2 regions of the Arthrobacter rhombi genome follow, and region 1 is predicted to be linked to the other one. Evidence: riboswitches for the same ligand, from Rfam matches in the RefSeq annotation. Region 1 holds a riboswitch; the other holds the start of a gene.
The links. A riboswitch is a leader RNA that binds a small molecule or an ion and turns the genes downstream of it on or off. The one in region 1 is predicted to bind thiamine pyrophosphate.
Positions count from the first base shown of each region.

Region 1 (4,406 bases):
GCTTCCTGGGTGTTGGGCGTGCCGGGGGCCGTAGGCCAGCTCCTCGCGCACGGTGGCGGTGACGAACTGGTGCTCGGGTTCCTGGAAGACGGTGCCGATGCGCGCGACCAGTTCCCCGGCACGCCAGCTGTACGGACGGCGGGAGTGCCCGTCATCGGCGGTCCGGGTCGAACTGTCGGTGCTCCCCAGCCCAGTCAGTGCCTCCACCGTTCCGGAGCGCTCGGGCAGCAGTCCGCCCAAGGTCAACGCGAGCGTCGATTTCCCGGACCCGTTGGGCCCGGTGATGCACACCGCCTGTCCGGCGGCTACTTCCAGCTGCACCCCCGTCACAGCGGGGATGCTGCGCGGGGTGCGCGCTACTGCGAGGTCGTGGGCGCGCAGCAGCCCCGGGCCCGTCGGAGCTTCCGGTGTCCGCGGGCCGAGTTCCGGGGTGTGGCCGGGAACCCAGATGCCCGCCCGGATGAGTCGGTCGCGGAGGGGGCCCGGGGCGAACAACTCGGCGGGGGTGCCCTGGCAGGCCACTCCGCCGCCGGGCTCCAGGACGATGACCCGGTCCACGGCGTCGGCCCAGGCAGCCAGCCGGTGCTCCACGATGACCATCGTCGCCCCGCTGTGCGCCACCGAGTCCACGATGGCGTCGCGGACGTCGATCACGCCGTCGGGGTCCAGGTTGGCCGTGGGCTCATCGAGCAGCACCAGTCCGGGGCGCATGGCCAGGATCCCGGCCAGCGCCAGGCGTTGCTTCTGTCCGCCGGAGAGCGCGGAGGTGGGGTGGTCCAGTGGCAGGTCCAGGCCGACGGCCCGCAGGCTCGCGGACACCCGCGGCCAGATCTCGGCGGGCGGAACGCAGAGGTTTTCGGCGCCAAAGGCCACATCGTCGCCGACCCGGGCCTGGACGACCTGGGTTTCGGGGTCCTGCTGCATGAGCCCGGTGTGGGCGGAGGCCTCATGGGCCGGAACTCCATCGATGAGCAGTTCGCCGGCGGTGGTGTTGTCCTCGTCGCCGTGCAGCACGCCCGCCAGGGCATGGAGCAGCGTCGATTTCCCGGCCCCCGAGGGGCCGACCAGCAGCACCCGCTCGCCCGCTGTGATGTCCAGCTCCACACCCTGGAGCGCTGGTTGCGCGCGTCCTGCATGCTGGAAACCCCACCCGCGGGCGCGGACGGCCGCGCCGCGGACCCCGGGCAGTGCCGGTTCGGTGCCGCGCAGACCCCTCGGGTCCGCCGGGGGCACATGCAGGTGGTGCGTCATCGGGTCAACCGGAGATCCGCTCGTGGGCCGCCCGCCGCGAGGCCAAGGCCGACAGCGCTCCGGTGCGGGCCAGTGCACGGGTGAGCGCCCAGCTGCCCCACCCGGCGATGACCACGCCGGAGACCGCCATGCAGGCCACGTAGGCCAGCTTCATGAACTGCGTGTAGTCGGGGAACCAGGCGAAGACAAAGGCGTCGTTGACTCCACCGAAGATCCCGGTGAACAGGCCGGCCAGCAGGGCCACGGGCAGCGACCAGCGGCGGTAGAGGAACAGGGCGAGCACCAGTTCGGCGCCCAGTCCCTGGACGAGCCCGGAGACCCAGACCGTCCACCCGTATTCGGAGCCCAACAACGAGGAGACCACCGCGGCAACCATTTCGCAGAACAATGCGGCACCGGGTTTGCGGATGATGAGCGCGCCGAGCACCGCGGGGAAGAGCCACATCCCTGCCAGCAGGGCCGACGACGGCGGGAAGGCAAGGAACGCGAAATCCAGCAGGTGGTGGGCCGTGTTCCACCCCCAGAAGATGACGCCGGAGGCAACGGCGATGACGGATGCGACGACGATGTCCACCACGCGCCAGGTAGGGCGGGCGGGCGGTGCCGTAGTGAAGGTGCTGCTCATGAGGTCTTCCTCCTTGTTGTTCAAGGAGGGGAGGACGTCGCGGGGCCCGCGCGTCCTGAGATTCTCGACTCCCTTCGCCGGTACGAGCCGGAGCAGGTTCGAGGGTCTGCGGCGATCCGCACTCTCAGCGTCCTCGGAGCCGGCCTGGGCCGGATGGAGACGCTCCCCTGTCGTAGGTGATTCAGTGCGGCCAGTCTACAGCGCGTTATGCTGGGCGGGTAATCACCTACCGACGGGAGAATCGTTCGTGAACGTATTACTGAAAGTCTTCGGTTCGATCGTGTCGATCGGGGCCGGGTTCATTGGCGGCAAGCTCGTGGACACCGTCTGGACCAAGGCCACCGGGCAGAAGCCCCCGAAGCCGGGTGACCATGAGGCGCAGGCCGAGGCCAGCATGCGTCATGCACTGGGCTTCGCGGTCACCTCTGCCGTCGTGGCGGCGGTGATCCAGGTCCTGACCAATCGTGGGACCCAGCGGACGATCCGCCACTTCAACAAGACGGTGGACGAGGTCTAAGGACCCGTTACCTGCCTTCGTCCAGACGACGCTGGGCCTCGGAGACCACTTCATTGAGGTCATCGAGGACCAGCGTGTCTGCTTTAAGGTGCTTCGTCCGGTAGGCGGCGCGCCCCACCATGTGGGCGGTGACCGGTGCGGTGAGCAGCTGGAACAACCAGGCGAGCACCAGCACCGGGACGGCGGCCCAGGCCCTGATCTGCAGGGCGACGGCGAGCAGCAGCAGGAACAACCCGAGCACCTGGGGCTTCGTGGCGGCATGCATGCGCGAGAACAGGTCGGGGAAGCGCAGCAGGCCGATGCCGGCGGCCACCGACATCAGGGCCCCACCGACCATGCAGATGGCGGTGATCCAGTCCAGGACGGTGTCGACCGTCCCCCCATCCACCCAGGCGACGGCGATCATGGGGTCCTCCGATCAGTGACGTAGCGGGCGATCGTCACCGACCCGATGAAGGCCACCAGGCAGCCGACCACGATGAAGACGATGTGGTTCAGGTGCCGGTTCACCGCCATGTCGAGGCAGAGCCCGCACATGATGATGACCAGCAGGACGTCCAGGGCCAGGGTCCGGTCCAGGATGGAGGGGCCACGGGCCAGCCGGACCAGGGCCATGACCCCGCCGATGGCCAGGGCGACGCCGGAAATCCAGGCGGCGATGATGATCATGCTTTTCCTTCCGTCCGCGGCGTGGGGGCGTCGGCGGTGTCCGGGGAGGCGCCTTCGGAGCGCAGTGCCACCAGTTCGTCCCGGCTGCCCATGACACGGATCAGCGCCGCCTCGATGTCCCGCACCTCTTGGCGGAATGCCTCGGCCTGCGCCTCGTCGTTGACGTCCAGCACGTGCAGGTAGAGCGTCGAGGTGGTCCGGTCGACCTCGACGACGAACGATCCGGGAATGAGGGTCAGCACATGTCCCAGCGCGGTGGCCATGAGGTCCTCGTGGCTGCGCATGCGGATGCCCACCACCGCGTTGCGCACCGCGGGACCGCGGACGACGGCGATGAACATGACGTGGATGCTGGCCTTGACGACCTGCCACAGGAACCGCAGGGCGAACAGGAAGGCCTGCCAGACGTTGAACCGCCCGCTCAGCTCGACCGGGGGCAGCTTGAAGGTGGCGACGATGGCCAGCGAGACCAGGAACCCGAAGACGAGGTTCCCTGCACTGAAGTCCTGCCAGAGGGCGCCCCAGACCACCACCATCCACAGTGTCAGGGGCAGCTCGATCCAGAACCTGGCCCGCCGTCGTCGTGCCCTGGCGCGGGCTCCGCGGGAACCGGTGAGCAGCTCGGAGGGCCGTGCCGGGCGGACGTGGTGTCGGTGCGGGCTCACGAGCCTCCTCCTGCGTGGGAGCCCAGGACGGCCTCGATGTAGGGGGTGCGCTCCATCATCTGCTGGGCCGACCGGTCCGCGAGATCGAACAACGGGCCAGCGAAGATCGTCAGGGAAACACCCAGCAGCACCAGGGCACCGGTCGAGTAGACCATGGTCCGGGGCAGCAGGTCACGGTCGTCCTGGGCGGCCGCCCGCTTGGCGGGAGCGGTGGCCACCGCTCCGGCACCGGAGGAGGTCGCCGGGCCGGAGGGGATGAGGAGGATCGGGTCCGGGTCCTCCGCGTCGTCGGCGCGGCGCCAGAAGGCGCGGTTCCAGACGCGGGCCACGGCCAACAGGGTCAGCAACGAGGTGACCAGGGCCCCGGCGAGCAGCACCCAGGCCAGCGGGGTGCCGAGGTCGACGCCGCCACGCAGCAGCCCCAGCTTGCCCAGGAAGCCGGAGAACGGCGGGATGCCCGCCAGGTTCATGGCCGGGACGAAGAACAGCACCGCCAGCACCGGTGAGAGCTTGGCCAGGGAGCCGAGCCGGTCCACGTTGGTGGTCCCGCCCCGGCGTTCCATGAGGCCGGCGACCAGGAACAGCGAGGTCTGCACGATGATGTGGTGGGCCACGTAGTAGACGGTGGCGGCGAGCGCGACGACGCTGCCCGTGGCCAGGCCGAAGACCATGTAGCCGA
Region 1 is NZ_BAAAIV010000004.1:419,507-423,912, forward strand. Features, by position in the region: gene ABD088_RS04465 (ATP-binding cassette domain-containing protein) at 1-1,251, opposite strand, end outside; gene ABD088_RS04470 (ECF transporter S component) at 1,256-1,876, opposite strand; TPP riboswitch at 1,929-2,055, opposite strand; gene ABD088_RS04475 (DUF4235 domain-containing protein) at 2,124-2,393, shown strand; gene mnhG (monovalent cation/H(+) antiporter subunit G) at 2,401-2,799, opposite strand; gene ABD088_RS04485 (MrpF/PhaF family protein) at 2,796-3,062, opposite strand; gene ABD088_RS04490 (Na+/H+ antiporter subunit E) at 3,059-3,682, opposite strand; gene ABD088_RS04495 (Na+/H+ antiporter subunit D) at 3,724-4,406, opposite strand, start outside.

Region 2 (4,406 bases), on a different contig from region 1:
ACGCCGAGGTCGTCGGGCTCGGCACGGGCTCGGCGGCCTCGCCCAGCCGGTGGCGGTGCAGGTTCGCCTCCTCCTCGAGCGCACCCACGGCGCCCGCTGCCCAGAAAGCCTGTTCCCTCCGGTTCGGAGCCAGTTGGGCGGCCCGCGAGAGCACCCGCGAGTAGGTGCGCAGGTACAACGCGTCCTGCGCCAGGTAGAAGTGGAATTCGTCGACGGGCAGGGTCCCGTCACGCAGGCCACGGATGAACTCCAGGGAATCGATGCCCGACCGCCACCCGGCAATCCCCTCCCACCAGGTGGTCAGCAGCGCCTCGGTCGACGGGGCCCGCCGTCCGGCCCAGAGCGCCCCGAAGTGGTTGACCGGACCGTGGCCACCGCCGACGTCGAGCTCGTCGGAGGCCAGCAGGGCATCCTGGAGCCAGTCCCGCGCCAGTTTGAGTGCATCGCCCCAGGACCCGCACCTGGCCCGCAGTGTGGCCAGCGCCGAGGAGAGCGAGCAGCCGGTGCCGTGGGTGTTCGGGGTATCGACCCGCTCCGCGGAAACCTCGGCGATCACACCGTCGCGCCCGACCAGCGCATCCGGGCACGCCGCCCCGGCCAGGTGCCCGCCCTTGGCCAGCACCAGCACGTCGTACCGCATCGCCAGCCGGGCTGCCTGTTCCCGCACGGCATCCCACCGTGCGGCCTCGGCCTCGCCGAGCAGGGCGGCGAGCTCCGCGGTGTTGGGGGTGAGCACATCGGCCAGCGGCAGCAAACGGCGCAAGGCCGCCTCGGCGTCGTGCTCCAGGAGCCGGTCACCCGAGGTGGACACCAGGACAGGATCCAGCACGACGGCGGTGCCTGGCTGGGTGCCCAGCCAGGCGATGACTGCCTCGATGACCTCCGTGGTGGCCAGCATGCCGATCTTGACGGCGTCGATGCGTATATCGGAGGAGATGGCCTCGAGCTGTTGGGTGAGGAAGGCCGCCGGCGGGGTGTGGACGCCGGTGACACCGCGGGTGTTCTGGGCGGTCAACGCGGTGATGGCAGCCATGCCGTAGCCGCCGCACGCGGCAATCGATTTCAGGTCGGCCTGGATGCCTGCCCCGCCCGAGGGGTCCGAGCCGGCGATGGAGAGGACGTTGGGGATGCGGGTGCGCATCATCGGGCCCCCTCCGTCGCTGCGGCCCATTCGGCCCGCAGCGAGGCGGCCGCGATGCCTGGGTCCTGCGCTGCACAGATCGCCCGGACCACTGCCATCCCGGCGGCGCCCGCGGCGTGGATGCCGGCGGCATCGCCGTGGCCCAAACCGCCGATGGCGACGCAGGGCAAGGGCGCCCGGGAGATGAGCCGGGCCAACCCGTCGAAGCCGAGCGGGGTCGGGTGGTCCTTCTTGGTGGGGGTGGGTCGCACGGCCCCGGTGCCCAGGTAGTCCACGGTTCCTGCCGGCAGGGCAGCCACCGCGGCGAAGTGTTCAGCGGTGCTGGCGCTGAGGCCGAGCACTGCCTCCGGGCCGATGAGGTCGCGGACGGCGTCGGCCGGGAGGTCCTTTTGCCCGATGTGGACGCCGTCCACCGTGATCCCGGCAGACCGGGCGGCCAGGTAGACATCGACGCGGTCGTTGACCAGCAACAGGGCCCGACCCGCGGTGTGTGCGGCGCAGGCGGCGACCTCGGCCAGGAAGTCCCGGGCGGAAAGGTCCTTGCAGCGCAGTTGGATGGTGGTGATGCCGGAGGCGACGGCTGCGGCCACGATGTCGGCCAGCGGCCGGCCGGCGGTGCTGGCGGCGTCGGCGACGAGGTAGATCCCGGAGGCGGGGGTGGACGTGGTCATGCGATCACCGCCTGGGCGGCCAGGTCATCGGGCCCGATGGAGGCCAGTGCATCGAGGAACCCGACGGCGAAGGATCCCGGCCCGGAGGCCGTGGTGGCCGCGCGTTCGGCGGCCACCGAGTACAGCGCATGGGCGGCGACGGTTCCCAACAGGGCATCGTCGTCGTTCGCGGCGACGGCCGCCGCCACGAGCGCGCCCAGGGCGCAGCCGCCCCCGGTAATGCGCGTGAGCAGGGCGTCCCCGCCGTGGATGCGGACACTGCGTGAGGAGTCGGTGACCAGGTCCTGCGGACCGGAGACGGCCACGATGGACGGGGTGGCCGCCGCGAGATGGGAGGCGGGCACCAGGGCCGCCTCGACGTCGTGCGTGGCATCGACACCACGGCCCCCGGCCCCGGAACCGGCCAGGGCCAGGATCTCCGAGGCGTTGCCGCGGATGACGGTGGGTTGTTCGGCCAACAGCTTCGCGGCGAACCGGGTCCGCAACTCCAGCCCGCCCACGGCCACCGGGTCCAGGACCCACGGGGTCCCGGCCGCACGGGCACTCCGGGCCGCCTGCAACATGGCGCGGCGCTGTTCCGCATGCGGGGTGCCCAGGTTGATGAGCACCGCCGAGGCGACGCCGGCGAATGCAGCGGCTTCACCGGGCACGTCCACCATTGCCGGGGAGGCCCCGGCGGCCAACAGGACATTGGCGGTGAAGTTCGTGACGACGGCGTTGGTCAGGCACTGCACCAGCGGTGCCGTGGTGCGCAGCTTCTCGAGGACGCGGCCCAGATCGGCCGGTGTATGGGTATTGGTGGGCGCATGCGCATGCATGGGCGACATCCCTCCGCTAGTACTAACTAGATCAGGTGTTGGCGGGTGTGTTCTCAGTCCGCTCTGGTCAGGCGGACACCCCGTGTCAATGTGCGCGAGCCTACCGGGGGCTTGCGTCACGGGCCAACTTCGTGACCCGGATCACCTCCGCCGGGCGATATTGTCGTACCCATGGCCAAGAACCGACGCACCGCATCAACCACCGTCCCCGGGGAGCCAGCGCGCCCGGCCGAGCGGCCGGTTGACGTGGCCCGGCGATTGCGCGACGCCACCGACTCGCGGCTGGCCCATCCGCGTCGCTTCCGGGCCGCGCAACTCAAGGCGCTTGAACGGCTGCTCGAGGACAACGACGAGGCGCTGTGCCAGGCTCTGACCACCGACCTGGGCAAACCCGCTGCCGAGTCCCGTCTGACGGAACTGGATCGGGTCAAGGCGGAGATCGACCACGCGCAACTGCATGTGGGTGATTGGGTCGCCGACCGGCACGTGAGGGTTCCCGTGTCGCTGCAGCCCGCGACCGCCCGCATCCAGGCCCGGCCGCTGGGCATGGTGTTGGTCATCGCCCCCTGGAACTACCCCGTCCTGCTGCTGCTGGGCCCGCTGGTGGGTGCCCTGGCCGCGGGGAACACCGTGGTGCTCAAACCCTCCGAGCTGGCCCCGGCGACCTCGGCGCTGCTGGCCCGCCTGGTGCCGTCCTACCTGGACCGCCGGGCCGTGGCGGTCGTGGAGGGGGCTGCCGAGACGACGACGGAGCTGCTCGGGCAGCACTGGGACCATATCTTCTACACCGGTGGGGAGCGGGTTGGGCGGATCGTCGCCCACGCGGCTGCCGAGCACCTCACCCCGGTGACCCTGGAACTCGGTGGCAAGAGCCCCGCCGTCGTCTGCGACGGGAATTTCGCGGCCATCGCGCGGCGGATCGCCCACGGGAAGTTCATGAACGCCGGACAGACCTGCGTGGCGCCGGACTACGTGCTGGCGGTGGGCGAGCATGCGGCGCAGGAGCTCGAGAAGCACCTGCCACCGGTGATCGCCTCGTTCTACGGCAAGGACCCCTCATCCAGCCGCGATTATGGGCGGATCATCAACTCCGGACACTTTGCCCGGGTCGCCGCCTACCAGCAGCAGGGGCGGGTGGTCTGCGGTGGCTCAAACGACCCGGCCACCCGTTACGTCGAACCCACGGTGTTGGCCGACGTGGACCCGGCGTCCGCGGTGATGACGGAGGAGATTTTTGGGCCGGTGCTGCCGATCATCCGCGTGGACCGGTTCGACGACGCGGTGCGGTTCATCAACTCACGGCCCTCGCCGCTGGCTGCCTATCTTTTCAGCGAACGTCCCCGGTTGCATACCGCCTTCGAGGACCAGGTGCGTGCCGGGGGAATCGGACACAACGTGTGCAACATGCACCTCGCCGTCCCCGACCTGCCCTTCGGCGGAGTCGGGGCATCGGGCATGGGCAACTACCACGGCAAATCGGGATTCGACACCTTCAGCCAACAACGCCCCGTGCTCTCGAAGACCGCGATGATCGATACCCTGCGCGCCATCTATCCGCCGTTCGGGTGGGCGAAGCGCCGGATCATGCGCTCGATGGGCTGACCGCCCGGACGCACGAGGACCCGGTGCCCATGGATGCGCACCGGGTCCTCGATCGAAGTCGGTGTGGGACGCCGACCGTCGATGCTGGCTACTTCTTGGTCATGGCGTCGACGTATTCCTGGTTCTCCGAGATCCACTTGTCAACGACCGGACCGTAATTGTCCGTTTCCGCGC
Region 2 is NZ_BAAAIV010000025.1:33,508-37,913, reverse strand. Features, by position in the region: gene thiD (bifunctional hydroxymethylpyrimidine kinase/phosphomethylpyrimidine kinase) at 1-1,144, opposite strand, end outside; gene thiE (thiamine phosphate synthase) at 1,141-1,812, opposite strand; gene thiM (hydroxyethylthiazole kinase) at 1,809-2,630, opposite strand; TPP riboswitch at 2,622-2,723, opposite strand; gene ABD088_RS15840 (aldehyde dehydrogenase family protein) at 2,802-4,232, shown strand; gene ABD088_RS15835 (glycine betaine ABC transporter substrate-binding protein) at 4,321-4,406, opposite strand, start outside.
Region 2: linked by a shared signal. The riboswitch ahead of thiM (hydroxyethylthiazole kinase) and the one ahead of ABD088_RS04470 (ECF transporter S component) in region 1 are both predicted to bind thiamine pyrophosphate.